3 regions of the Saccharopolyspora griseoalba genome follow, and region 2 is predicted to be linked to each of the others. Evidence: riboswitches for the same ligand, from Rfam matches in the RefSeq annotation. Region 2 holds a riboswitch; each other region holds the start of a gene.
The links. A riboswitch is a leader RNA that binds a small molecule or an ion and turns the genes downstream of it on or off. The one in region 2 is predicted to bind cobalamin.

Region 1: it holds a riboswitch for cobalamin, as region 2 does, so the genes downstream of both, metE (5-methyltetrahydropteroyltriglutamate--homocysteine S-methyltransferase) here and ACFQRI_RS04945 (putative cobaltochelatase) in region 2, are expected to answer to the same signal.
Region 3: it holds a riboswitch for cobalamin, as region 2 does, so the genes downstream of both, ACFQRI_RS11975 (ABC transporter substrate-binding protein) here and ACFQRI_RS04945 (putative cobaltochelatase) in region 2, are expected to answer to the same signal.

What each region holds. Positions count from the first base shown of each region.
Region 1 covers NZ_JBHTCJ010000007.1:179,953-186,887, reverse strand. The annotation lists gene metE (5-methyltetrahydropteroyltriglutamate--homocysteine S-methyltransferase) at 1-2,229, opposite strand, end outside; cobalamin riboswitch at 2,349-2,566, opposite strand; gene ACFQRI_RS15525 (VOC family protein) at 2,613-3,383, opposite strand; gene ACFQRI_RS15520 (DapH/DapD/GlmU-related protein) at 3,449-4,252, opposite strand; gene ACFQRI_RS15515 (helix-turn-helix domain-containing protein) at 4,508-5,521, opposite strand; gene ACFQRI_RS15510 (hypothetical protein) at 5,972-6,142, shown strand; gene ACFQRI_RS15505 (AMP-dependent synthetase/ligase) at 6,311-6,935, shown strand, end outside.
Region 2 covers NZ_JBHTCJ010000002.1:174,216-181,150, forward strand. The annotation lists gene ACFQRI_RS04945 (putative cobaltochelatase) at 1-1,582, opposite strand, end outside; cobalamin riboswitch at 1,633-1,760, opposite strand; gene ACFQRI_RS04950 (GNAT family N-acetyltransferase) at 1,847-2,326, opposite strand; gene ACFQRI_RS04955 (S1 family peptidase) at 2,411-3,184, opposite strand; gene ACFQRI_RS04960 (LysE family translocator) at 3,518-4,144, shown strand; gene ACFQRI_RS04965 (MFS transporter) at 4,058-5,275, opposite strand; gene ACFQRI_RS04970 (LysR family transcriptional regulator) at 5,429-6,340, shown strand; gene ACFQRI_RS04975 (S1 family peptidase) at 6,341-6,935, opposite strand, start outside.
Region 3 covers NZ_JBHTCJ010000005.1:173,785-180,719, forward strand. The annotation lists gene ACFQRI_RS11960 (hypothetical protein) at 1-137, shown strand, start outside; gene ACFQRI_RS11965 (ABC transporter ATP-binding protein) at 185-988, opposite strand; gene ACFQRI_RS11970 (FecCD family ABC transporter permease) at 985-2,001, opposite strand; gene ACFQRI_RS11975 (ABC transporter substrate-binding protein) at 1,998-3,014, opposite strand; cobalamin riboswitch at 3,072-3,259, opposite strand; gene ACFQRI_RS11980 (alpha/beta fold hydrolase) at 3,353-3,976, shown strand; gene ACFQRI_RS11985 (alpha/beta fold hydrolase) at 4,055-4,318, shown strand; gene ACFQRI_RS11990 (hypothetical protein) at 4,367-4,573, opposite strand; gene ACFQRI_RS11995 (SAM-dependent methyltransferase) at 5,355-6,218, shown strand; gene ACFQRI_RS12000 (ADP-ribosylglycohydrolase family protein) at 6,272-6,760, opposite strand; gene ACFQRI_RS12005 (hypothetical protein) at 6,812-6,935, opposite strand, start outside.

The DNA of each region.
Region 1 (6,935 bases), on a different contig from region 2:
GGCGGCCTCGGTCTCCGGGTAGTCGCGGGTCTTGAGACCGCAGTCCGGGTTCACCCACAAGCGCTCGGCCGGCACCGCTGCCAGCGCCGCCCGCAGCAGGTCGGCGACCTCGTCGGCGCCTGGCACGCGCGGCGAGTGGATGTCGTAGACGCCCGGCCCGACACCCCGCGCGTAGCCGACCGCGTTGAGGTCGTCGAGCACCTCCATCCGCGACCGGGCGGCCTCGATGCTGGTGACGTCCGCGTCGAGGGCCACGATCGCGTCGATGACGTCGCCGAACTCGGAGTAGCACAGGTGCGTGTGGATCTGCGTGCCGTCGGAGACGCCCGAGGTCGCCAGCCGGAAGGACGCCACCGCCCACTCCAGGTAGGCGGGCCGGTCGGCCGCGCGCAGCGGCAGCAGCTCGCGCAGCGCCGGCTCGTCGACCTGCACCGCGCGGATGCCCGACGCCTCCAGATCGCGCACTTCGTCGCGGATGGCCAGCGCCACCTGCCGGGCGGTCTCGTCGACCGGCTGATCATCGCGGACGAACGACCAGGACAGCATCGTCACCGGCCCGGTGAGCATGCCCTTGAGCGGCTTGTCGGTCAGCCGCTGGGCGTACCTGGCCCACTCGACGGTCATCGGCTCCGGCCGGTGCACGTCGCCGTGCAGCACCGGCGGCCGCACGCAGCGCGAACCGTAGGACTGCACCCAGCCGTGGTCGGTCGTGGCGAACCCGGCCAGCTGCTCGGCGAAGAACTGGACCATGTCGCTGCGCTCGGGTTCGCCGTGCACCAGCACGTCCAGCCCGAGCTTCTCCTGCAGGCGCACCACGCGCTCGATCTCCTCGCGCATCCGCTGCCGGTACTCGTCCGGCTCGATGCGCCCGGCGCGCAGCGCGGCGCGCGCCTTGCGCACGTCGGTGGTCTGCGGGAATGACCCGATCGTGGTGGTCGGCAGCGGCGGCAGCCGCAACGACCGCTGCTGGGCGGCGGACCGCTGCCGGTAGTCGCCGCGCCGCGCGTGCTCCGGGCGCAACGACGCCACCCGCGCCCGCACCCGCTGGTCCCGGCTCGCACCCGTCCGCGAGGCCACCGCCGACCGCGCGCGATCGAGCTCGGCGCGCACGCCCTCCCGGCCCTCGCGCAGCGCGCGGCCGAGCAGCACGACCTCGCCGACCTTCTGCCGCGCGAACGCCAACCACTCCCGCACCTGGGGATCCAGGTCGGTTTCCGCGTCGACGTCGTAGGGCACGTGCAGCAGCGAGCACGAGGTGCCCACGGCGACCTCCCCGGCCATGCCGAGCAGGGTGGCCGCGGTGGTCAGCGCGCGGTCCAGATCGGTGCGCCACACGTTGCGACCGTCGACCAGCCCCGCGACGAGGGTCTTGTCCCGCATCCCGCGCAACCCGGGCAACCGGTCCAGCGCACCCGGGCCGGCGACGAGGTCCACGGCGATCGCCTCGACCGGCGAGTCGGCCAGCACCGGCAGCGCCTCACCCAGCTCGCCGAAGTAACCCGCGACCAGCAGCTCCGGCCGGTCAGCGCGATCGCCGAGCCGGCGGTAGGCGTTGCGCAGCACCTCCAGCTCCTCGGCCGTGCGGTCGACGGCCAGAGCTGGCTCGTCCAGCTGGACCCATTCGGCCCCGGCCTCGCGCAGCTCGGCGAGCAGCCGCGCGTAGGCGTCGAGCAGCTCGGGCAGCTTGTCCAGCGGCCGGAAGGACTCCGGCGCGCCCTCGGCCGACTTGGCGAGCAGCAGGAAGGTCAACGGCCCGACGAGCACCGGCCGGGTCTCAACTCCGAGCTTGCGGGCTTCCCGGAAGTCGTCGACCGGCGTGCGGTCGGCGAGCTCGAACCGGGTGTCCGGGCCGATCTCGGGAACCAGGTAGTGGTAGTTGGTGTCGAACCACTTCGTCATCTCCAGCGGCGGCGCGCTGGCCGTGCCGCGGGCCATGGCGAAGTAGGTGTCCAGCGCGCTCAGGCCCAGCTCGGCGTGCCGGGGCGGCACGGCGCCGAAGGTGAAGGCCGCGTCGAGCACCTGGTCGTAGAACGAGAAGGTGTTCCCCGGGATCGAGTCGAGCCCGGCCGCGGCGAGATCGCGCCAGGTGCCCGCGCGCAGCCGGCGCGCCACCGACCGCAGCTCGCTCTCGTCGCAGCGACCCGCCCAGTAGTTCTCCAGCGCCCGCTTGAGCTCCCGGTTCGGGCCGATCCGGGGAAATCCGAGCACGGTGGATCCGATGAATGTCAACGCTCTCTCCTCGCGAGCTAGACGTCCACCGAGGCTTCGCGAGGGCGCGGACCAGCGACGACCACGGCCGCTGGAACGTCCGCCAGGTCCTCCCGCGAGACCTCGGACCACGCGCACCGGCGGTGCGCGTACCGGTGGCAGGTCTTCGGACTCGCGGGCGCGCCCGGCCGGAGCCGGGATTCCTACCGGCCGTCGCTTCCCGGACCTGCGTCCAGTGCTGATGACGGCTTTCGTTCCCACTCACCGCTGCGGGGCAGTCCTGGACTCGCACCAGGTTCCCTCTTGCCTCACCGCCCGCAGCGCGTGCGAGCGGTGAACCACCGGCAACGTCAGGCTAACCCGGGAGGACTCGGCCGAACAGCCCCGAGCACCGGCGATCTCGATCACGTGATGTGCGGGTTGGACCCGATGCTGAACGGAGTGCCGAACGGGTCGCGCGCGTTGGCCAGCCGCCCGTACTCCATGTCGAAGGCGTCGTCCGCGCTCCCACCGGCCTCGCGGATGCGGGCGACCGCGGCATCGGCGTCGGTGACGGCGAACAGCACGCCCCACTCCGACTTCTCCGCCGACGGGTCGCCGAGGATTCCACCGATCTCGTGACCGTCCGGGCGCCGCAGGAAGGTGAAGTCGGCACCCTCGAGCTGCGAATCACCGTCCAGGGTGAAGCCGAAGACCTCGGAGTAGAAGTCCCGAGCCGGGCCCGGCTGCGGGGTGACCAGGTCGTTGCGCAGCAGGCTGTTGGGCTCGTTGACGATCTGCGAGCCGATGTGCTGGCCCGCCTGCCAGAGCGAGAAGTGCCCGCCGGTGGGGTCGCGGAGCACGGCCATCTTCCCGTGCTCCATCACCTGCATGGGTTCCTGCAGCAGCTCGGCCCCGGCGGCCTTGGCCCGGTTCGCGGTGGCCTCGCAGTCGTCCACCGCGAAGTAGAGGTTCCACCAGTAGGCGACCGGATCGGCGTCGACGTTCTGCATCAGCGCGGCGACCGGCTTGTCGCGCAGCAAGCACATCGTGTAGTGGCCGGTGTCGGCGTCGCCCCTGGTGAACTCCCAGCCGAACACCGCGCCGTAGAAGCCGGTCGCCCGGTCCAGGTCCGGAATCCCCAGGTCGATCCAGGTCGGCGTGCCCTCGGGTTGTGCCTCGTTCAGCTCCGGCATGACGTTCCCCCTTCGTCGCTTCCAGCAGCGACGGTAGACACACCCACCGACGAGCGCGCGGGGGATCAGTCCTCGAGGCGACTGCGCTCGCGCGCCCTCGCGGCGGCGGCCGAGGTCTTGGGCAGCTCGATGACCCCGGTGTCCGCGGTGTGCTCCGGCCTGCTCGAGCCCGCCTCGGCGGCGGGTTCGGGCTCCACCGGCTGCGGCTCGGGTTCCGGCGCGGCTTCGGCGGGCGCGGGCCGCTGGACCGGCTCGGCGGGCTGGGCGAAGAACGCGGACCCGGCCAGCGCACCGGTCCAGGTGTCGGGCTCGCGGATCTCGTTGACGCCGGTGACGATCATGCCGGGTGCGACGTCCTTGGTGACGGTGGCCCCGGCGCAGACGTAGCTGCCGCGGCCGATGGTGACCCCGCCGACGACCTTCGCGCCCCAACCGACGAACACGCGGTCCTCAAGCACCGGGGCGGCGTCCTGCTCCAGCGGCGCGCCCGGGTCGAGCCTGCGGTGCACCAGGTCGCCGTAGACCTGGCAGCCATCGCCGATCCGGCTGCGCGCGGCGATGGTGGCGGCGCTGATGGCGCAGCCGTCGCCGATCACGGCGTTGGCGCCGACCGAAGCGCGGTGGGTGAGCACCACGCGGTCGCCGACGCTGGCGCCGTCCTCGATCCAGCAGTAGGCGTCCAGCGTGCAGTCGGCGCCCAGCTGCGACTCCTCGCCGATCAGGCTGAAGTGCGCGATCTCGCAGCGCTCGCCGACCGCGGCGGGCCGGTCGAGCCGGTCCCACGAGCGACCCGGCCGGAACGGTTCGCCGACCCGGGCCGTGGAGGCGACCCACGCCGACTCGGCGATGTGCACGCGCTCTGTCCGCAAAGCTGCTCCCTCGTCACGACCCGGCGACCGATCGCGCCAAGTCTAGGAAGCCGCTCGGCGAAGTCGATCAACGCCCCCGAGCTCGTCAGCACCGCCCCGACCATGAGCCGGTCGGAAGAGCGTTCCCCCGGTGATGCGGGCATCCGAGGCGCCTCCTCGGCGCTGCTCGGGCATGCGACGCGCCGATGTCCCAGACATCAGGAGGTGCCCGGGTTCCGCCGCTGGCACGCCGAGCGGAGCGTTTCCGCGCAGCTCCTAGGTCGCCGGGTGCCACTCGTGCAGGCGGGTCGCGGGGTTCTGCAGATCCGGCGTCCCGGTGGCGTGGTTGATCACCGGCACCCGCATCAACAGCCCGAAGTTCGCCGCCTCGCCGAACCGCCCGGTCACGTACTCGTGGTTGCGCGCGCGGATCTTCGGATCGGTCAGCGACCGCACGGCGCCGAACCCGCCGCGGGTGAACACCCCGCTGCAGATGGTCAAGGTGCGCCGGATGTTGTTCGGGTTCGGGATCCGGACGAGCATCCCGACGTCCTCGATCAGCAGCCCGTGGCGGAACACCGGCTTGAGCCGCCGCGGCGGCTCCCCGGCGAGTTCGAAGACCTCCCCGTCCGGCACCGAGTCGTCACCGACCTGGCGCACCGGCCACTCCGCGGTCAACGCCCCCACCCACGGGTTGATCAGACCGCTGCCCAGGAACACCAGATGCGCGCGCAGGTCGTCGTCCGCCAGCTTGCGGGCCAGCTGGATGCCCACGTCCGAGCCCGGGTTCAGCGCGCGCACGTGGCCGAACAGCTCCACGGCGGCGTCCAGGTCCGAGTGCGCGGTCAGGCCGACGTAGTTGAGCTGCTCCACCGAGGCCGCGGGCGACATCGACTCGGCCGACAGCTCCCCCGTCACGATGCGCACCGGTCCCTCGTCGCGGAACCGCCAGAAGTCCAGCGCCCCCGAACCCGCTGGCACCGGGTCCTTCCCGGCCGCGCGCAGCCGCTCCAGCTCGCGCTTGAGCCGGTTGCGCTCGGAGCGCTGCTCGGCCGACAGCGAATCGAGCTCGGGCAGCCGGGCGTCGGCGTCCGCGGCGAAGTAGGTGGCGTAGTCGGCGAGCCTGCGCATCGTCGGGATCTTCACCCCGCCCTCCCAGGAGGAGATGCTCGAAACCGCCACCCCGAGCGCCCTTCCGAGCTCGCTCTGGGTCAACCGCCGCTCCTCGCGCAGCTCGCGCAGCCGCGAACCGAGCTCCGCGGTCCCGCCGAGCGCTTCCGGTCGCGCCATCTCGCCGCTCCTTCAACCGCACCGGTCGAATTTCACCGAATTTCACCCTACCAGTGAAGACCAGCGCGCTCGGGTGATTTTCCACCGCGCCGCAACGCTTCTCGGCCGAGCGGCGTTGACCTTCCCAAAACGCAGTCGTAATCTGGTCGCTCCGCATTTTTCGCGGACCGGGCGAAAGCTTCAACGGTGAAGTGAAATTTCGCCGCGTGCCGAGGAATTTCGCCATCTCGGTTCACGCCCTCGCGAGGCCGGCAGACCGTCGGCCGACGTGCGAGCGCCCCCGGTCCTCGTCTGGCCACGACCCGGGGGCGCTGCGCAATCCCGAACCCCCGCAATCCGGGGATCAATTCCGAAAAAGGGAGACTCGCCTTGGTAAGCATACCTTCGGCGGTGCTGCTCGCAAGCGACCCACAGGTCGCCGCCGCACCCCTCTCCGCTGTTCTGCAAGGAATGCTGCTCGGCGTCCTGGTCGCGCTGTTCGCGGCCGCTGCGGTGCTGAGCCGCGCGGTCGCCGGGCTGGTGCAGTTCGCCAGGTCCGTGCTCGGTCCCCCGCTGACCGTGTTCACCGCGCTGATCGTGCTGGCCGCCGTGCTCCTGCTCGGCAACGCGGTCGGCACCTGACCTGCCCGCCCAGGCGGACCTGGCCACCAGGTCCGCCCCGCCGCGGGCGAGCGCCCTCCCGCTGGGCGGGAGGAACCGCCCAGGCGGTCGGATCACGTTTTCAACACCTGTTCGCGATTCGCCCGCCGTACCGTTGCACCTGCACACCCACTCGGTTAGCTTCCGGCCATGGGTGCCGACATCAGCTCCGAATTCCGCTCGATCCCCGACCTGCTGCGTCATCGAGTCCAGCGATCGGGCTCGGCCGAGGCCTTCCGCTTCCCCGTCGACGAGGAGTGGCGGAGCCTGACGTGGGATCAGACCTGGGACCGGGCCCGCGCGATCGCCCTGGGACTGCACTCGCTCGGCGTGGAATCCGAGCAGCGGTGCGGAATCCTGGCCAGCACGCGGATCGACTGGATCCTGGCCGACATGGGAATCCTGTGCGCGGGCGCGGCGACCACCACGATCTACCCGACCACCACCGCGGAGGGCTGCGCCCACATCGTCGGCGACTCCGGTTCGGTCGTGGTCTTCGCCGAGGACGACGAGCAGGTCGACAAGCTGCGCTCGGTGCGCGAGCAGGTCCCCGAGCTGCGCAAGGTCATCACCTTCGACGGCACCGCCGACGGGGACTGGGTGATCACCCTCGACGAGCTGGAGCGCCGCGGCCGCGAGCTGGCCGACTCCGAACCCGACCTGTTCGACCGGATCATCGGGGCGGTCGAGCCCGAGCACCTGGCCACGCTGATCTACACCTCGGGGACCACCGGCAACCCCAAGGGCGTCCGGCTGGTGCACGCCAACTGGCTCT
Region 2 (6,935 bases):
AGGTGATCACGCCGACCTTGTCGCGGCGCTGGTAGGCATCGCGCAGCAGCGACATCACCGCTCCGCTCACCGCTGACATCCGGTCCTTGGCGGCCATCGATCCCGAGGCGTCGACCGCGAACAGCACCAGGTTGCCCTCGCGCCCCTCGCGGACGGCCTGGCGCACGTCCTCGGAGCGCAGCACCAGACCGGGGCCGCTGCGGCCGCGCGCGACCTGGTGCGGCGCGGCGGCGGCCAGCGTCGCGGTCAGGTGCATGCCGTGGCCGTCGGTTTTGGAGGCCCTGGTGGTCCGGCCGCTGCGCGAGCGCGCGCGGGACCGGCGGCCGGGCGCGCCCTCGCCGACTCCCGGCACTTCGAGCAGGCGGGCCTGGAAGGACGGCGCGGGCGCGGCGGGGGCGCGCTCGGACTGACCCCCGGAGGGTTCGCCGGGCTGCTCGTCGTCGGATTCCGGTGCGGCACCGCCACCGGACGGTCCGCTCGGCTCGTCCTGCGGCGGTTGCCCGCCCCCGGGGCCGCCGTCCGGGCCGCCGTCGGGGTCGTCGTCGGGATCCTCGTCGGTTTCGGCCTGCTCGGCGGCGTCCTGCATGGCCTGCTGCAGCTGGTCCTCGGCCATGCCGGGCTCGTCGAAGGGGTCGCGGCGGCGCCGGTGCGGCAGCGCGAGCCGGGCGGCCGCCTCCACGTCGGCCTCGGCGACCGCCTCGGCACCGCGCCAGGCCGCGTGGGCGATGGCGGTGCGCGCCAGCACGAGGTCGGCGCGCATGCCGTCGACGTCGAAGGCCGCGCACAGCGCGGAGATCCGGCGCACCTCCGCGGCGGGCAGCACGACCGACCCGACCCGCTCGCGGGCGGCGACGATGCGCTCGGCGAGCTCGGCGTCGGCATCGGCGTACCGGGAGGCGAACTCGGCGGCATCGGCCTCGAAGGCGAGCCTGCGGCGGACCACCTCGGTTCGGGTCTCGACCTCGCGGGAGGCGGCGACCTGCACGGTGAGCCCGAAGCGGTCCAGCAGCTGCGGCCGCAGCTCGCCCTCCTCCGGGTTCATCGTGCCGACCAGCACGAACGAGGCCGCGTGCGAGACCGACACGCCGTCGCGCTCGATGTGCGCGCGGCCCATCGCCGCGGCGTCGAGCAGCAGGTCGACCAGGTGGTCGTGCAGCAGGTTGACCTCGTCGACGTAGAGCACGCCGCGATGGGCGCCGGCCAGCAGGCCCGGCTGGAAGGCGCGCACGCCCTCGGTCAGCGCGCGTTCCAGGTCCAGCGAACCGATCAGCCGGTCCTCGGTGGCGCCGACCGGCAGCTCGATCAGCTGCGCGGGGCGCTGCGCGGCGGTCTGCCCGTGCGGCGCGTCCGGGCAGTCCGGGTCGGGCTCGCGCGGGTCGCAGCCGAAGCGGCAGCCGTCGACGACGTCGAGCGCGGGCAGCAAGGAGGCCAGGGCGCGCACGGCGGTGGACTTCGCGGTGCCCTTCTCGCCGCGCACGAGTACACCGCCGATGCGCGGGTGCACCGCGTTGAGCAGCAGGGCCAGCTGCAGGTCGTCCTGGCCGACCACGGCGGAGAAGGGGAAGCGAGGGGCAGCGGACATGTGTTCCTTCCTCGGGGTGCGGACGCCCCGCCGGCGGGAACAAGGGGCCGCAGTGTCCTGACTCCCGGGTCGTCGCGGTGCGCTCCGGCCTTCCCAGGTCGTCCCCGGTGGCTCGTGGTGGAGTGCCGCTACCCGGTCACAGTGGCGCCGACCGTGCCGGACTCGCACCGGCTTCCTGGCAGGCCCCTTGCATTCGGATCAACGCACATCGTTTCAGACGCCGATCACGCGCCCAAGCGCTGCGGGCGTGAGATCACCGACTCGTCAGCGCGCGGTCGCGCGGGCGCGGCGCGGTTCGCGGCGCATGTCGACGTGCGGGATGCCGTCTTCGAGGTACTCCCCGCTCTCGGCGACGAAGCCGAAGGAGGCGTAGAAGTCCTTGGCGTAGGTCTGGGCGGAGAGCACGGCCGGGGAACTCTGCACCTCGGCGACCGCCGCCCGCATCAACTTGCGGCCCAGGCCCATGCCGCGCGCGCTCTCGGCGGTGCAGACGCGGCCGATCCGGTAGGCGCCGTCGGGGTCTTCGAGCAGGCGCAGGTAGCCGAGCACGTACCCGTCGGCGCTGTCGATCCAGAAGTGCCGGGTCGAGTCCTCCAGGTCGCGGCCGTCCAGCTCCGAGTAGGCGCACTTCTGCTCGACCACGAACACGTCCACGCGCAGGCGCAACATGCGGTAGAAGTCCGCGGCATCGAGGTCCGCGGTGTAGGCGCGGTGGACGGCTGCTGCGAGCGGCTGGAGGGTCACCCTTACCTGGATATCACAGCAGTCGCGCGATGCCCGCATTCGCGGGCGCCGAAGTTGCCTGCGCCACTACGGGCGTGGCGGGCGTTACGGCAGGTCGTCGGCCAGCGGGACGTAGTTGGCCAGTCGGGTGTAGACGCCGGGCGTGCCGGGCCGACCGCAGCCGGTGCCGTAGGACACCACGCCGATGAGCTTGCCGTCGGAGACGATGGGCCCGCCCGAGTCGCCGGCGCAGGCGTCCTTGCCGCCTTCTGGGAAGCCGGCGCAGAACATGCTGCGGTTGTCGTAGTTGGGGTAGGCGTCCTTGCAGCTCCGGTCGCTGTTGATCGGCACGTCCACCGAGCGCAGCGCGTCCGAGGACGGGCCGTTCTCGCTGGTGCGCCCCCAGCCGTAGACCCGCGCGGTCGTGCCCGGCCGGTAGGCCTCGGTGTCGCCGGGCTGGACCATCGGCAGCGGGCGCTGCGGCATCGGCTGGGCGAGCTTGAGCACGGCCAGGTCGTCGCCGCTGGTGAAGTCGCGGTAGTCGGGGTGCACCCAGACGTCGTCGACCGCGCCGATGGTGCCTTCGGTGCTGCGCAGGTCGGTGCGACCGGCGATCACCCGGATCTCGTCCGGGGTGCGCTCACCTCCGGTGAGCTGGTTCTCGACGCAGTGCGCGGCGGTGACCACCTCGCCCGCCGACACCAGGGTGCCGCCGCAGAAGTGGTTGCCGTAGGTGTCGGTGAGCGCGACCGCCCACGGCGCTTCCTCGGTGCTGGCGGAGGTCCCGCCGAGGACGCGGGCCTGGGGCTGCTCGGACGGTTCGGCATCGGCCAGCGGGTTGGTGCCGGCCAGCGCGGTGACCGCTCCGACGACGGCCATTCGCCGCAGTGCGCGCGCCGCCGTGCTGCTTCGGGTGTGCCGCCCCACGTCGCCCTCCAGGTAGTCAGCGATCTTGTCGAGCGCACACGGTAACCACCCGCACACCGAAACATCACGAGGTGCAACTCACAGCTCCGCGGGAAAATTTTTCGCTAAACTCGTCGTCGGCACGAAATCTTATCGATGGCGCCGCGCCCCGCGGCCGCTCATCCGGCCCGCACCGAAGCGGGTCCGATCTGCGTGGATCGCCTGATCCGCAGATTTCGCCCTACCGGATGACGATCTTCACCCGCTCTAGCGACGAAGCGCGTCGCGTTGAAGGAGGAAACCGCCGTGCTCCTGGACCCGACCACGTTGCCCGCCTTCCTGGTGGCGAGTGCGGTCGTCATCCTCACCCCGGGAGTGGACGCGTTCCTGCTGCTGCGCACCTCGCTGAACGCGGGGCGCAGGTCCGGGCTGCTGGCGCTGGCCGGCATCCACACCGCAAGCGCGCTGCAGGTCGCGGCGGTGATCTCCGGGCTCGGCGCGCTGCTGTCGAGCACCCCGCAGGTGATGGAGGTGCTCAAGTGGATCGGCGCGGCCTACCTGATCTACCTGGCCGGGATGATCCTGCGCGGGCTGTGGCTGACCAGGAGGGAGTCCGGTGAGCTCAACACCCCGCCGCCGGACCCGGCCAACCCCTACCTGCGCGGGCTGCTGAGCAACCTGACCAACCCGAAGATGCTGCTGTTCAGCCTCGCGTTCCTGCCGCAGTTCGTCGGTGCCGCCACCCACCAGGCGCTGCAGCTGGTCCTCCTCGGAGTGGTGTTCCTGGTGCTGGCCGCGATCTGGGAGGTCACCATCGTGCTGGCGGCCGCCGGGATCGCCGACCGGCTACAGCACCCCCGCGTCGCGAAGTCGCTGGACGCGCTGAGCGCGACGGCGTTCCTGACCATCTCCGTCGGGCTGCTCGCGAGCTAGCAGCGCCAGCAGCGCCAGGCCCGCCAGCACCAGCAGCACGACCTGCGCGGGCACGATCGGCGCGAGCAGGCTGACCACGAACGGGACGAAGAACCCGACGTAGGCCAGCACCCACATCACCGCGGTCAGCCCGGCCAGCTCGGTCGGCCCGGCGATGCGACCGACCATGGTCAGGCAGTAGGTCGAGGTGAACCCGTAGGAGACGCCGAGCAGCAGCGCGGCGGGCAACCCGAGCCACGGCGAGACGAACCACCCCGCCACCGCGGCCAGCACCAGCCCGGCGGAACCGCCGGTTAGGCCGATCACGGCCGTCAGGCGCGGCCCGTGCCGGGCGAGCCGTCGAGCGAGCGGCTGCACGAGTGCGCCCAGGCCCGGCGCGAGGAGCGTGGCCACCCCGGCGCAGAGCACCTGCAACCGCGGCTGGTGCGCGGTGACCAACCCGGGCAGCACGGCGAAGGCCACCGGTGGGGTGACGAACACCCACGGGGCCACGGGCGCGACCGCGCGCCAGAACCTCGGGTCCCGGAGCGCGCGCCCGCGCGGAGCCGATCCCTCGCCGCGCACCCGAGTCTCCGGGCAGCGCAGCGCCCACGGCAACGTCATCGCGCACAGCACCAGGTGCGGAGCGTAGGCGCTGATCAGCGGCGCGGGCCCCCAGGTCGCTACCAGGGCGGAGCCGAAGCCGCTCAGGCTGAACCCGGCGGCCAGCAGCGCCCCGGCCCGGCGAGCACCCGCCCCGTCCTCGGTCGCGGAGCCGAACGGCGGGTGCGAGAGCTCGCGCACCCACGCGGCGCCCGCGGCCAGCACCGAACCGGTGCTGATGCCCACCAGCACGCGCCCGACCACCAGCCACGGCACCTGATGCGCGCCGAGCATGAGGGCCGCGGTGGCCACCGCGTTGAGCACGATCGCCCAGCACACCACGGGCTTGCGCCCGCGCCGGTCCGCCAGCGGCCCGCCGAGCAGCAACCCCGGCACCAGTCCGACGACGTAGACGGCCAGCAGCCCGGTGGCCGTCGACGCGCTCAGCCCGAGGTCGCGCTCGTAGGCCCCGAGCAGCGGGGAGAACTGGTTGGCCCCCCATCCGGCGGCGGCCATCAACAGCGCGGCGGGCACCCAGATGTTTCGCACAGCTCACGTTCTACTGCCTCGCGCGCGATCGGCGGCAGTGCTCGTTCAGCTTTCCCGAACAGCCCGGGGGTGATCTTCACCTCCCGGCGCCCTGCCGGTATTTCGCACCTCCTTCCCTAGTCAGGAGGTTTCGCGCGGTCGTACGTTCCTGTCATGGACCTGCGGCGACTGGAGACGCTGCTCGCGGTGGCCGAGGAAGGGAACTTCGGTCGCGCCGCGAACCGGCTCTTCCTGTCCAAGGCGGCCGTCACCGAGCACGTCAAGCAGCTGGAGCGCGACTTCGGCGTCCGGCTGCTGGATCGCGCACCGGTTCGGCTCACGCCGGCCGGTCTGCGGCTCGCCGGCCACGCCCGCTCCCTGCTGGCAGCGGCCGAGAACGCCCGCGCCGATGTTGCCGACGCAGCCTCGCGCGAGCGCGCGGGGCTGCGCGTCGGGGTCATGGGGCACGGTTCGGCCGAGCTGACCCCGGCCACCTTGCGGGCTTTCCGCACGGCGCACCCCGAATTCGACCTGCGGCTGGTCCCGCTGGACTTCACCGAGCACGTCTCAGCCCTGCTCGAGCACCGCGTCGACATCGCCTTCGTGCGCCCAGCGCCGGACGACGAGCGGGTCGAGGTCGACGTGCTCACCACCGAGCGGCGGATCGTCGTGGTGCCGGCCCGCTGGGATCTGGCCGACGCCCCGCAGGTGCACCTGGCCGACGTGCTCGACCTGCCGTTCATCCGGCTGCCCGAGCGCACCCCGCGCCCGTTCACCGACTACCTGTACTTCACCGCGGCGCGAGGCGGCGAAGCCCCGCGCCGCGCCGCCGACGACGCCGTCAACCCGCACGAAGTGCTCACCGCTGCGGCGGCCGGACGCGGCGCGGGCTCGGCGCTGGAGTCGTTCCAGCGCTTCTACCCGTGGCCCGGCACCCGGTGCGTCCCGGTGGTGGACGCACCGTGGGAGCACAGCGTGCTGGTCAGCCGCGCCGGTGACCGCGAACCCGCGGTGCGCGCCTTCCGGGACGTGGCCACGGGGATCGCCCGCGAACTCGGCCCCGGCCTGCGGCTGACCCCCACCTGATCAGCGCTGCGCGGCCAGCTGAGCCCGCACCTCCGACTCGTAGCTGGACACCCGGGTGTAGATGCCCGGGTAACCCGGGCGCGCGCAGCCGTTTCCGGTGGAGACGATCCCGATCAGCTTGCCGTCGGCCACCAGCGGCCCGCCGGAGTCGCCCTGGCAGCTGTCCACGCCGCCCTCGGGGTAACCGGCGCAGACCATCGCCGCGGGGTCGTACTCGCCGTAGGCGGACGAGCAGTCCGCGTCCGAGGTCACCGGCACCACCGCGCGCTGCAGCACGTCCGAGGACTCGCCGCCCTCCGAGGTCGCGCCCCAGCCGAACACCTCGGCCTCGCGTCCTGGCTGGTAGGCCGCGGTGTCGGCGGTGGTGGCCAGCGGCAGCGGTGGCTGTGGCAGCTCGCGGTCGAGGGTCACCACCGCGACGTCGGCACCGCTGGTGGCCGACTGGTAGTCCGGGTGCACCCACACGTCGGTCGCCGCGGCCACGGTGCCCTCGCTGGTCGTCTTGTCCTCGCGACCGGCCACGACCCGCAGCTCCATCGGGTTCGTGCCTTCCACGCAGTGCGCCGCGGTGACGATCTTGTTCGCGGCGCCGATC
Region 3 (6,935 bases), on a different contig from region 2:
GGCCGCGGCCGGGAGACGAGGAACCGGGCACCGCCGAGCCCCTCACCCTCCTCAACCGCTACGCGCACCACCGCCGCGTGGCCAAGGACTGCAAGGCCGGGATCGCAACCCTGGAATCCCGCCTCGCGAACCGCTGACCACTCGCGGTTTGGCCTGGAACCGCACGCCCCGAGCGCGTGCGGTTTCAGGCCAAACTGCTGTCGGACCTCGACCGGGTTCGGGTGGGTATGAAGCGGATGTGCGGGTGGCCCTCCGGGGTGCGGGTGATCTCGGTGCGGACGGCGTAGGCCTGCTCGATGAGCGGTTCGGTGAGGACTTCGGCCGGGGTTCCGGAGGCCAGGACCTCGCCGCGCTGCAGCAGCACGACCCGGTCGCAGAACATCGCGGCGTGATTGAGGTCGTGGAGGGCCACCACGGTGGTGACCGGCAGCTCGACCAGCAGCGACATCAGATCGAGCTGGTGCTGGACGTCCAGGTGGTTGGTGGGCTCGTCCAGGAGGAGCTCCCGGGGTTGCTGGGCCAGCGCCCTGGCGATCTGGACGCGCTGGCGCTCCCCGCCGGAGAGGGTCTGCCATCGCTGGTCGGCCTTGTCGGTCAGCCCGGTGCGCCGCATGGCCGCGCGGACAGCTTCCGCGTCCGCGGCGGTGGGGGCCTGCCAGGAGCGGCGGTGCGGGATCCGGCCGAGGCGCACCACGTCCCGCACGGTGAGCGGCACCTGCGTGTCGGAGTGCTGCTCGACCACCGCGATCCGGCGGGCCAGCGCGCGCCGCTCGAACTCGGCCAGGGCGCGCCCGTCCAGCGTGATCACGCCGGAGCTGGGCCGCAGCAGCCCGGCCAGCAGGCGCAGCAGCGTCGACTTGCCCGAGCCGTTGGGTCCGAGCAGGCCGACCGTCTCGCCCTCGCGCGGGCTGATGGTGACCCCGTCGACCACCGGCCGCCCGCCGAGGTCGCGCGACACCCGCTGCGCGGAGAGGCCTTCCTCGCTCATCGGGGCTCCCTGGCGCGGTAGAGGATCAGCACGAACGCGGGAACGCCGAGCAGCGCGGTGACCACCCCGACCGGGACCTCCTGCGGGGCGAGCACCGTGCGGCTCAGCGTGTCGACCCACACCAGGAAAACCGCCCCGGCCAGCGCGGTCAGCGGGAGCAGCCGGGCGTGGCCGGGTCCGACGAGAGCTCGGGTGGCGTGCGGGAGGACCAGGCCGACGAAGCCGATCGCGCCGGCCGAGCTCACCAGCACGGCGGTGAGCAGCGCGGTGATGCACAGCAGCACCAGGCGGGTGCGGGTGACCGGCACGCCGAGGGCCGCGGCGGCGTCCTCGCCGAAGGCGAAGGCGTCCAGCGCGCGGGCGTGCCCCCCGCACACCAGCAGCACCACCACCAGCGTCGCCGCGCACAGCAGCGCCTCCGGCCAGCCCGCGTTGCTCAGCGAGCCCAGCAGCCAGAACAGCACCGCGCGGGTGGTGTTGGCGTCGGCCGAGATGAGCACGATGAACGAGGTCAGCGCCGAGAAGAGCTGCATCGCCGCCACGCCGGAGAGCACCACGCGGTCGGTGGTGCCGCCGAGCACGTGGCTGAGCCACAGCACGCACCCGAACGACACCAGCGCTCCGACGAACGCGCCCGCCGACAGCGAGATCACGCCGCCGCCCACGCCGAGCACCACGACCACCACCGCACCGGTCGAAGCGCCCGAGGACACCCCCAGCACGAACGGATCGGCCAGCGGGTTGCGCAGCAGCGACTGCATGATCGCCCCGCACACCGCCAGCCCCGCGCCGCACACCGCCGCCAGCAGGGTGCGCGGCAGGCGCAGGTTCCACACGATGCCCTCGCGGATCAGCGAGAGGTCCGAGGCGCCGAGCCCGATGCGGTCGGCGACCACCGCCCAGACGTCGCCGAATCGGATGTGCGCGGGGCCGATGGTGATCGCCGCGGAGATCGAGGCGAGCAGCAGCGCGCTGCCGGCGACCACCAGCAGGGGTAGCGCGGGGCGGCTCACCCCGCCATCCCGAACTCGCGCAGCTTGGCGGCCACCTTCTCCACGCCGGCGACCGTGCGGATGGTGGGGTTCATCGCCTGCCCGCTCAGCAGCACGTAGCGCTTCTCGCGGACCGCGGTCATGTTGCGGGTGACCGGGTGCGACTCCAGGAACCCGATCTTGGCCCGGGCGGACTCGGCGGTCTCCCGGTCGCGGGTCAGGTCGCCGAGCACGAGCACGTCCGGATCGCGTTCGGCCAGCACCTCCCAGTTGATCTGCGGCCACTCGGCGCGGGTGTCGGCGAAGGCGTTGCGGGCGCCGACCTCGGCGGTGATGATGCCGGGCGCGCCGCAGCACCCGGCCAGGTAGGGCGATTCGGAGTTGGCGAACCAGTAGGCGATCGAGGCGTCCGAGGCGCGCAGGTCGCCGGTGGCGCGGTCCATCCGGCCCCGCAGCTCGGCGACCAACCGCTCGCCGCGGTCCTCGACGCCGAACATCCGCGCGAGATCGCGCACCTCGGTGAAGATCGACCGCATGGTCAGCGGGGCGTCGCGGCGCCCGTCGCCCGGTCCGCTGTTGTCCTTCGAGCAGTCCGACGGCGACAGGTAGGTCGGCACGCCCAGCTCGGCGAACTGCTCCCGCGTGGCGACGCCACCGGTGCCCAGGGTGGCCTCGAAGGAGGCGGTGACCAGCTCGGGTTCGGCGGCGAGCACCGACTCGTAGGAGGGCGTGTTGTCGGCCAACCGGGGAACCCCCTCGTTGGCCGCCGCGAGGTCGGCGGGCAGCGGGTCGGTCCAGGTCGCGGTGCCGGCGATGCGGTCGGCGAGGCCGAGCGCCAGCAAGATCTCGGTGCTGCCCTGGTCGAGCGAGACCACTCGACGCGGCGGGGCCTGGACCTCGGTGCGCTGCCCGCAGTTGTCCACCGCGCGCGGGAACCCGGGGGCGGACCGCTGCTCCTGCGGGGCGGCGCCGGTCCCGCACCCGGCCAGCAGGACCAGGACGGCGATGCTGTGCAGTGCTGCTGCGAAGCGCAATTGCGTTCCTTTTGCGTCAGGGCTCTGTTCCGCGAAGCCCAGTTGCCAAGACAAACCCGGTCGCACCGGGTGCCAGCAGGTCTTCGGACTCGGGTTCAACCGGGCGGAACGCCTTCCCAGGGCTTCGAGCCCCAGTGGCTTCGAGTTCCGCCGTCACCCACACCGCTGCGCGTCAGTTCCGGATTCGCACCGGATTCCCTGCTCGCGAAATGAGCGAGCTCGTGACTGGCAATTCGAACGTATCACACGATCGAGTGAGAACTCCGAGCTCGAACGGACACCGGCCGCGACCTCCCCGACCGCGCTATCGTCGGCGGCGTCGGCTTGCCGGGGCGAGGATGGCGGACGGTGGAAGCGGCGGGCGTCGCCGCCGGGTGCTGGGGATCACGATCATCGCGGGGGTCGCCGCGCTCGTCGCGGCGTTCGCGCTCCGCGCGCCCGCGCCGGTCGGGCACTGGAAGAGCGCCGCCGGGCACGCGGAGTTCGAAGCGGCCTACGCCGCGGCCATGCGCGAGCTGCCGGCCGCCTCCGAGGTGCGCGACGTGCGCACGGCCTTCGGCTTCGTGCGCGTCTACCGCTCCGCGGGCGCCGGCGGCGAACCGCTGGTGCTGCTGCCCGACCGCGCTTCGGCATCACCGGTGTGGGCCGACAACCTGCCCTCGCTGCTGCGCGTCGGCGACGTCTACGCCGTCGACCTGCTCGGCGAACTCGGCCGCAGCGTGCAGGAGGTCCCGATCACCGACGACGCCGACCAGGCCGCTTGGCTCGACCAGGTGCTGGAGGAGCTCCCGCAGGAGCGGTTCCACGTGATCGGGTTGTCGATCGGCGGGTGGACGGCGGCCAACCTGGCGATCCACCGGCCGCAGCGCGTCGCCACGCCGACCTTGATCGATCCGGTGCACACCTTCGACTCGATCCCGGCCTGGACCGCGTTCCGCGCGATCCCCGCCTCGGTGCCGTGACAGCCGAAGTCCTGGCGGGACTCCTTCAACTCCTACACCGCGGGTGGCGCACCGGTCCGGGACGTCCCGGTCGCGGACATGATCGAGGCCGGGATGCGCAACTACTCGATGGAGCTCCCCCAGCCCACCCGGATCGCCCCGGAAGCGCTGCGCGGGCTGCGGATGCCGGTGCTGGCCCTGATCGCGGGACGCTCGGTCGTGCACGATCCGGAAACCGCCCTGCGCACCGCGAGATCTGCTCTGGTCAACGGCGCGGTCGTCGAGCACCCGGAGGCCTCGCACGCGATCAACGGCGAGCACCCGCGCGAGATCGCCGAGGACATCGGCCGGTTCGCGCGATGAGAAGAGGGCCGGCGCACCCGTCGTGCACCGGCCCTCTCGCGGAATTGCTCAGCCGATCAGCCTGAAGATGTCGAAGGCGCCGGAGAGCTGGCCGATGACGGCGATGGTGGCCGCGAGCGCCCCGAGCGACGCCACCGTCAGCACTGCCATGACGACCAGATACACCAGCGCCCTGATCGGCTTCGGCAGCTTGGCCACCGAATCGAAGTCGGGCAGCGAGAAGTGTGGTTCCTTGCCGATCCCTGGTGCGGACATCCTGACTCCCCCGTCCTTGTCAGTTCTCCCGTGCGGTCATCCGCCTGGGAGACGGAGCGCAACCCCAGCCCGTTGCGCCATTTCGCATCACGAATTCGTCTCGGCCGGAAATCGAGCGGGCCGCCCCACGCGGTCAGCCCTCACGAGTCCCGTCAGCCACTTGGCCCGGTTCCAATCATCCGCACCGGAGCCCTCGACCGCGAGCCGATCTACGGGCTTGATCGCGCTTCGAACCTGGATCGTTATCCGGCCGGCCGTCCGCCCTCGCGCGGACTGGCGATGCTGGTAGATCACGGTGCGACGCCGTTGGAACACCGAACGACCACACCAAGATTCTCACACCCACCTGCTTCGATCTTCGCCAGGGTCACCTGCGCGCGACACCGCCGATCGGGCCTCGATCATCCGCTTCACCCGACCGGGAGAGCCGCCCCCTCGAATGGAAATTCGACATTCTGGCAGGAGCGGCGCGAACGGGACCGAGAAAAATCCGCGCGACCCCGGAAGAATTGGAACGCGGCGATGCGGGAACGACTGGAGCGATCATTCACGGCGACCGCCCGGGAGAAATGATCACGAAGCCGCCGCGGAACGATCGCGCCCGCGTCGCGCACCGCGCGAGCGGATCAACCGCGCCAACTACGCTCCGCAGACAGCGATTCAGCCCGATCGGCTGGTGACCACACCCCGACCCGGTGGCAAACTACGGCGCTACAGTTCGCGTGACGTGATCACCACGATCCGTCACCTCGCCGACCGACCGATGGAAGGGGCAGACCTCGTGAGCCAGCCGAGGCCGGAAGTGTTCTCGCCGGAAGGCGCGGACCTCGAGCACCCGAACGTCGCCCGGGTCTACGACTACTACCTCGGGGGCAGCGCGAACTATGCCATCGACCGGCTCTTCGCCGAGAAGGCGCTCGAACGCTACCCGTTCGTCCGCCCCGCCGCGATGGCCAACCGGCTCTTCCTGCACCGGGTGGTGCGGTACCTGGCCAAGCGGGGCATTCGCCAGTTCGTCGACATCGGCTCCGGCGTGCCCACGATGGGCAGCACCCACCAGGTCGCGGACGAGATCGTCCCGGACGCCCGCTGCGTCTACATCGACAACGAATCGGTCGCGGTCGCCCACTCGCGGATCCTGCTGGAGCGCGAGGAGGTCACCGACAAGCACGCGGTGGTGCAGGCCGACCTGCGCGAGCCCGATCTGCTGTGGTCCGAGGTCGGGCGAACGGGCGTGATCGACCTGGACCAGCCGGTCGCGCTGCTGCTGATCGCGGTCCTGCACGTCACCCAACCCGGCCCGGACGGCCAGGACATCGGCCCGCAGGCGGTCGCCCGCTACCGCGACCTTCTCCCCTCCGGCTCGTACCTGGTGATCACCCACGGGACCGACGACGACGTGCCGGAGCACCGGAAGCGCGAGATGGCCGAGTTCGGCAAGATGTACGACCAGTCGGCCACGCCGGTGCTGTGGCGACCGCACGCGGAGATCGAGGAGTTCTTCGGCGACCTGCCGCTGGTCGAGCCGGGCGCGACCTGGACCCCGCTGTGGCACCCGGAGGAGAGCGGCGCGAACGCCCCGGAGATCGAGTTCGACACCCCCAACGAATCAGTCGTCTGGGCAGGCGTCGCGCACAAGCCCTGACCAGCTCGGCCGGGAACCGCACCCCTGCGCTGCGATCCCCGGCCGAACTGCGATCACCACCCCGGGTAGCGCTCCTGCCAGATCTCGGGGAAGTCCTGCTGGTAGACGTTGCGGTGGGCGAAGGTCCAGAACGCCTCGTCCGCGAGTTCCTGGACGAGGTCACCGACGTCCAGGGCCTCGACCCACTCCGGCGGCAGACCCGCGACGCCCGCTCGTGCGCCGACCACCGCCCCGGCGAGCGCGCCGGTCATGGCGCTTCGACCGGAGTGGTTGACCGCGACTCGCAGCGCCGTGCGGGGATCGGTTTCCCGGCGGGCCGCCGCGAACAGGGCCCTGCCCATCATCGAGACCGTGTCCTGACCGGTGCCGATCTGCTCCATCTCGTTGTTGTCGTAGTGGAAGAACCGGAACAGACGCCGCACCACGTCCTTCCGCACGTCCGAGACCTCCCGGGCGGCCTCGGTGACTGGCCGCCCGCGCTGAGCTGCGATCGCCATCCAAGCCGAGTGGATGGTGCTGCGATTGGCGAACAGGTCCGCCATCAGGTCGCTGAACTGGGCAATCGCCGCGGCATCCGATGGTCGCACGTGCCACTAGGACCCGAGCTCGGCCAGCACCGCACCGCGGCCCAGCCCTCGCGGGACCCCCCAAGCCAGCGTCATCGGACCGTTGAGCCCGTGGTCCGAACCCGGCTCGGCGATCGCGGCGCGGAGCACG